DNA from 3 places in the Streptomyces sp. NPDC001536 genome. Region 2 is predicted to be linked to each of the others. Evidence: riboswitches for the same ligand, from Rfam matches in the RefSeq annotation. Region 2 holds a riboswitch; each other region holds the start of a gene.
What was found. A riboswitch is a leader RNA that binds a small molecule or an ion and turns the genes downstream of it on or off. The one in region 2 is predicted to bind cyclic di-AMP.
Positions count from the first base shown of each region.

Region 1: linked by a shared signal. The riboswitch ahead of ACFY0U_RS24455 (NlpC/P60 family protein) and the one ahead of ACFY0U_RS13030 (transglycosylase family protein) in region 2 are both predicted to bind cyclic di-AMP.
Region 3: linked by a shared signal. The riboswitch ahead of ACFY0U_RS08415 (M23 family metallopeptidase) and the one ahead of ACFY0U_RS13030 (transglycosylase family protein) in region 2 are both predicted to bind cyclic di-AMP.

Region 1 is NZ_JBIAVQ010000009.1:93,098-95,324, forward strand. It holds gene ACFY0U_RS24455 (NlpC/P60 family protein) at 1-1,064, opposite strand, end outside; cyclic di-AMP (ydaO/yuaA leader) riboswitch at 1,073-1,240, opposite strand; gene ACFY0U_RS24460 (ScyD/ScyE family protein) at 1,505-2,227, shown strand, end outside.
Region 2 is NZ_JBIAVQ010000004.1:35,681-37,907, reverse strand. It holds gene ACFY0U_RS13035 (transglycosylase family protein) at 1-847, shown strand, start outside; cyclic di-AMP (ydaO/yuaA leader) riboswitch at 1,052-1,230, shown strand; gene ACFY0U_RS13030 (transglycosylase family protein) at 1,234-1,917, shown strand.
Region 3 is NZ_JBIAVQ010000002.1:744,003-746,229, forward strand. It holds gene ACFY0U_RS08410 (GntR family transcriptional regulator) at 1-32, opposite strand, end outside; gene ACFY0U_RS08415 (M23 family metallopeptidase) at 220-984, opposite strand; cyclic di-AMP (ydaO/yuaA leader) riboswitch at 997-1,166, opposite strand; gene ACFY0U_RS08420 (M16 family metallopeptidase) at 1,358-2,227, opposite strand, start outside.

The sequences.
Region 1 (2,227 bases), on a different contig from region 2:
ATCATCTTGCCGTTGCCGATGTAGATGCCGACGTGGGTGACGTCGTCGTAGAAGAAGACGAGGTCGCCGGGCCTGGCGTTGGCGAGGGTGACCGTGGTGCCGGCGTTCACCTGGTCGTAGGTGGTGCGCGGCAGGGAGATGCCGGCGGCGTTCCAGGCGGCCTGGGTGAGGCCGGAGCAGTCGTAGGAGTCGGGGCCGGTGGCGCCCCAGACGTAGGGCTTGCCGACCTGTGAGCGGGCGAAGGCGAGGGCCTTGTCGGCCTTCGTGGCGTACGAGGCGTCCGAGGCCTCGGAGGAGGACGACGAGCTGCTCGCCGACTCCTCTGCCGCGGCCGCTTCCTCCGCCGCCTTCTGCTCGGCCGCCTGCTGCTTCGCCAGTTCGGCGGCCTTGCGGGCGGCCTCCTCCTGCTTCTGCTTCTCGATCGCCGCGAGACGCGCCTTCTCCTCGGCGGTCAGCTGGGACAGCAGCTCGCGCGCGGCGGACAGCTTGCGCTGGACGGTCGCCTTGGCGGTCTTCAGATCGCTCTGCGACTCGGAGAGCGTCGCGAGGCTGTCGGTGGCCTCCTGGCGCTTCTTCATCGTCGCGGACTGCTCGGTGACGTAGTCGTCGACCGCGTCCTTCTGACGGGACGTCATACGGCCCATCAGCTGCGTCTGGTCGAAGTAGTCCTGCGGGGAGTCGGCGAGCAGGAAGGTCGCGGTGTCGGGCGCGGAGGCGCCGGTGCGGTACTGGGCCGCGGCGAAGGAACCGAGCTCCTCGCGGGCCTCGTTGAGCTTCTGGGTGCGCTGGGCGACGTCGTCGAGGAGGGTGTCGACCTCCTTGCGCTGCTTGGAGGTCTTCTCCTTGGCCGAGTTGTACTTCTCGGTCGCCGACTCCGCCTGGCGGTAGAGGTCGTCGACCTTCTTCTCGACCTCTTCGATGCTCGGCTTGTCATCGGTCGAGGGAGCGGCGGTGGCCGTCTGGGAGAGCAGGGCCACGGAGGTGAGGGCGGCCGTGGCGAGAGCGGGCGTGCGTATGCCGGCTACGCGCGTACCCGGGGGAGGCGACTTGCGGTGCGACGCCAAGGGTGGCGACTCCTTCCGTGCTCCGCCTACCGAGTTAGCTGTCGGGTTCGGGCGGGTGGTTCGGAAGGGTTGCCCTACGGCCGTTCCCTGTACGGGAGTCGGCCGATTCACCCCAAGTTCGGTGGGTCCCCGGTTCCGGGTGCGCGGCGGCGCTCCGGATTCGGCGGAGGCCGCGCGGCCCGGCGAGGTTCGCCGGTGGGGGTCGTACGGCCTTCCGGCACGGTAGCCAACGCGTGTGGCCCCTGTGAAGGTTGATGTCCGATAGGCCCGATACATTTTCGTGACCTTAGGTCAGGGCATCGCTCGCGGTGGTGAATACGGAGTGATCTGCCACGAGTTGTACGTATTTTTGGCGGAGTGGCGACGTCCGCCCGCTTCCGGCCGCTAGCTTCCTGCCGAGCCGTGGTCGGATGCCGCGGCGAGGTGAGGGGGATACGGCAATGAGGAACCGCACACCATTGGTCATCGCCACCGGCGTCGCACTCGCCGCCACCGCGGGCATCGCCCCCGCGACCGCCTCCGGGGGACAGGGGGCAGGCAAGCCGGTCGTCCGCGTGATCGCGACCGGTCTCGACAACCCGCGCCAGCTCTCGTACGACAGCGGACATCTGTACGTCGCCGAGGCCGGCCGCGGCGGCAAGAAGTGCCTCGGCGAGGGCCCCGAGGGCGAGACCTGTGTGGGTCTCTCCTCCGCCGTCACCGAGATCTACTGGGACGGGGGCGCGTGGAAGCACTACCGGGTGGTGCAGGGCCTGCCCTCGGGCGCCGCCCCCGACGGCGGCTTCGCGACCGGCGTGGACGGCGTCTCCGCCCTCCACGGCGAGCTCTGGGGGGTGGAGACCTTCGCCCCGCCGGAGGCCGGAGTGCCCACGACACCGCCCTGGAACAAACTCGGCAAGCTCCTGAAGATCAGCCACGGCAAGGCGAGGATCGCCGCCGACATCACCGCCGTGGAACTCAAGCACAACCCGCACAAGGCGTCCGTCGAGTCCAACCCGTACGCCGTCCTCGCCCTCCCCGACGGCCGCAAGATCGTCGCGGACGCGGCCGGGAACGACCTGGTCGTCGTCTCGCCGCACGGCAAGGCCAAGCCCTTCACGGTCTTCCCGGACCACGACAGGAACCAGTCGGTTCCCACGTCCCTGGCGCTCGGCCCCGACGGC
Region 2 (2,227 bases):
CGCCATCGCGATTCCGCTCCTCGGTGCCACGGGCGCGAGCGCGGCGGACGGGAACACCTGGGATCAGGTCGCCAAGTGCGAGACCGACGGTTCCTGGAGTGCGAACAACGGTGACGGCTACTACGGCGGGCTCAAGCTGTCCCAGGAGAACTGGGAGAAGTACGGCGGCCTCGACTACGCCACGAGCCCCGACCTCGCCAGCCGCAACCAGCAGATAGCCGTCGCCGAGAAGGTCCTCGCGGACCAGGGTGTCGGCGTCTGGGGCACCTGCGGGCTGCTCAACGGGCTGAGCAAGGACTCGGCCTCGGACGACGTCGACACCGGCGTCGCGAACGGCACCCCCTCGGCATCCGAAGAGTCGGATTCATCTGAGTCGTCCGATTCGTCTGTCTCGTCCGGGCTGTCCAACTCCTCCGGATCGTCCGACTCGTCGACCGGATCCTCCGCCGACCCGACCCCCTCGCCCTCGGCCTCCACCGAAGCGGACAACTCCGCCAAGTCGGGCAACTCCGACTCCGGTGCCGAGAGTACGCAGCCGTCCGACAGCCCCTCCACGGCACCGGCAAACGGTGTCGAATCGGACAACTCCTGGCAGGAAGGCGGCTCTTCGGCTCTCGTCGACACCGGAGCCCTCTCCGCCGCCAAGGAGAGCACCGGCCGCCACCGCGGCGCGAGCGCCGACGAGGGCTCGTACACCGTCCGCGCCGGCGACACGCTCGCCTCCATCGCCGACTCCCTTGACGTCGACGGCGGATGGCGCCGGCTCTACTCCGAGAACAAGCAGGTCATCGGCGCCGACCCGAGCAGCATCGAGCCCGGTCAGACCCTCGTACTCGGTAGCGAATAGGGCGAAAAACCCAGGAGAATCCCGGGAGTTCGCGCCACACTTCGCATCAAATGTCCGGTTTGGTGAAAGTGTGGGATGAGTCTCAGAAGCCCTGATCGTCTTTGAAATTCCCCGGATTCCCTGTCTACGGTCAACACCGCTCGTCACCACGAGCCCCGGCTGCCGCAACGCCGAATCCTGCCAGCGGCCGTACGGGAACAGTCGTCGCGTCAAGCGCCGTAGGCAGGAGCGGGGGACCCAAGGTAAGTGCCGGGCCCAGCAGTTCACGCTGGACCGGCTCGGGGTGAAGCCGCGCAGCAGGCCGAAAGGCCCAGATGCGCGGCCGGGCAACTCAACCGGCCCGAACCCGACAGCTCACCTCGCAGGCGTCGGTGAGGGGATCCACCATGCTGTTTTCCGGCAAGGGCAAGCACCGCCGTCCGTCCAAGGCCACCCGCGCCGCCGCGCTCGCCGGCGTCACCGGTGTCGCCATAGCCGCCCCGCTGATGGCGGCCGGCAACGCCTCCGCCGCCACCGCCTCCGAGTGGGACGCCGTCGCCCAGTGCGAGTCGGGCGGCAACTGGTCCATCAACACCGGCAACGGCTACTACGGCGGTCTCCAGTTCTCCGCCTCCACCTGGGCCGCGTACGGCGGCACGGCGTACGCCGCGCAGGCCAACCAGGCCACCAAGGCGCAGCAGATCGAGATCGCCGAGAAGGTCCTCGCGGGCCAGGGCAAGGGTGCCTGGCCGTCCTGCGGCGTCGGCCTGTCCAACGCCAGCTACAACGGCGGCGGCTCGTCGAGCAGCGGCTCCTCCAGCAGCGACAGCGGCTCCAGCACCCGCTCCTCCGAGCAGCAGGCCTCGCGCTCCGCCGAGCGCCCGGCCGCCAAGAAGACCGTCACCACCCCGACCGGCCAGAAGGTCAAGAAGGGCGACGGCGAGTACAAGGTCGTCAAGGGTGACACCCTCAGCTCCATCGCCGAGGAGCACGACGTCAAGGGCGGCTGGCAGAAGCTGTTCAAGCTGAACAAGGACATCGTCAGCGACGCCGACTTCATCTACCCGGGTCAGCAGCTGCACCTCAAGTAAGACCCAGCTGAACCACAGCGCCCTCACATCCGTGGTCCTCATACTGAAGGCCTCGTGAGGGTCCCCCCGTCCCCACGGGCTCCCCGCTCCGGTGCGTGTTCCCCCGTACGCACCGGGGCGGGGCTTTTTGCGCGCCCCATCTCGCGCGCCCCCGATTTCGGCCCGGTTTCCGAAACCGTCTTTGTTCCGTTCGGAAACAATTTACTCTCGGTTCTGTCCACGGGGCGGTCCACGCGGTGGCCGATCGCCCGGAGCCGGTTAGGCTCGTCTCGCAGAACACACCGCGGTCCCGGCGGACCGTGTCACATCC
Region 3 (2,227 bases), on a different contig from region 2:
GCGGTGCATACCGAGTGCGCCGGAATACGCATGACCGACCTCCGTCTTAATCCCCGTGAAACGTCGATGATTGACGTGTGTTCAGTGACTCTATTGCAAAGAGCGGGAATTTCCGATGGCGGGCCGGAATCCATGGATATTTTTTGGACAGCAGGGCGACAGAAACGGCAAAACCCCGGCTCGACGAGCCGGGGTTTCGGAAGATCTCGCGGTCCGTCGTCAGACGTTCACGCCATGCGAACGCAGGTAGGCGACGGGGTCGATGTCCGAGCCGTACTCGGCGGTCGTACGGGCCTCGAAGTGCAGGTGCGGCCCGGTGACGTTGCCGGTCGCGCCGGAGAGGCCGATCTGCTGGCCCGGGGTGACCGTCTGGCCCACCGAGACACCGATGGACGACAGATGCCCGTACTGGGTGTACGTGCCGTCGTTCATCTTGATCACGATGTTGTTGCCGTAGGACCCGCCCCAGCCGGCCTCGACGACCGCGCCGGAGCCGACCGAGCGGACCGAGGTGCCGCTGGCGGCGTGGAAGTCGACGCCGGTGTGGCTGCCGGAGGACCAGACGGCGCCGCCGGCCTTGTAGCCGGTGGAGATGTACGAGCCCGAGATCGGGGCGACGTAGCTGTTGAGGCGCTTGCGCTCGGCGGCGGCGCGGGCGGCGCGCTCCTTGGCCTCGCGCTCCTTCTCGGCCTTGGCGGCGGCCTTCTTGCGCGCCTCCTCCTCGGCCTTCTGCTGGGCGGCCTCGACGGCCGCCTGCTGCTGGGCCTCGGCCTGGGCGTCGATCTGGGCGGCGACCGAGTCGCCGATGGTGACGACCGGGATGAGTCCGGTCTGCTCGGCCGCGGGCTCCGCGGCGAGGGCCGGGGCGGCGAGGGTGCCGATGACGCCGGTGGTGGTGAGAGCCGCGATCCCCGCCGCGCGGGCGGTGGAGCGCTTCATCCGGCTCGGGGCACGGTGCTTCCCGGTGGCGCGCGTGAACGCCATGTAGTGGCTGGTCCTTTCCTTCCCTCTCGCCTACCGGGTTAGCTGACGGGTTCGGAGCAGGAAGGTCTCCTACGGACCCCCTCGCTGCACGCGCGGGCGTCCGATTCACCCCAGGGACTACATATATGTGGGTCCCCGGCTCCCCTGGCTCGCGCCGTACGGGGACTCGGCGATGGCTGTCCGGTGCCGCGGGCGCGGCGCACTGCCTGACGAACAGCCCGGATGACGCTAAGCGGGGCGACTTTCAATCCCCAAACGGATCAGGGTGTTTGTAGCGCATCCCACAGGGCAGACAGGCAACCTCTCCCCCAATTCGGACATTAAGGAGCCCTGGTGACGCATCAGTCACCAGGGCCCCTTCACGCGCGTGCCGCTACTCGGCGGACACGACGGTCACTTCACCGATGCCGAGAGCCTCCACGGGCTCCTTGATGGCGGACGCGTCGCCGACGAGGATCGTCACCAGCCGGTCCACCGGGAAGGCGTTGACGGCCGCCGCGGTGGCCTCCACGGTGCCGGTCGCGGCGAGCTGGCGGTACAGCGTGGCCTGGTAGTCGTCGGGCAGGTGCTGCTCGACCTGGTCGGCCAGCGTGCTCGCGACGGCCGCCGCCGTCTCGTACTTCAGCGGAGCCACACCGACGAGGTTCTGCACGGCGACGTCCCGCTCGGCGTCGGTCAGCCCCTCCGCGGCGAGGGTGCGCAGGACCGTCCACAGGTCGTCCAGGGCCGGACCGGTGTTCGGGGTGTCGACGGAGCCGCTGATGGCGAGCATCGCGGCACCCGTGCCGTCGGGCGCGGACCTGAGGACCTGCCCGAACGCGCGCACGCCGTAGGTGTAGCCCTTCTCCTCGCGCAGGACGCGGTCCAGGCGGGAGGTGAGGGTGCCGCCGAGGCAGTACGTGCCGAGCACCTGCGCGGCCCACACGCGGTCGTGCCGGTCGGCGCCGATACGGCCGATCAGCAGCTGCGTCTGAACGGCGCCGGGCCGGTCCACGATGACGACACGGCCGGTGTCGTCGGCGGTGATCGGCGGCACCGGCCGCGGTTCGGCCTGCGAGCCGGTCCACGAGCCGAGGGTGTCGCCGAGCAGCGCGTCGAGGTCGATGCCGGTGAGGTCGCCGACGACCACGACGGTGCCGGTGGCGGGGCGGACGTGCTTCTCGTAGAAGGCGCGTACGGCCGCCGAGTCGATGTTCCGGACGGTCTCCTCGCTGCCCTGGCGCGGGCGCGACATGCGCAGGTC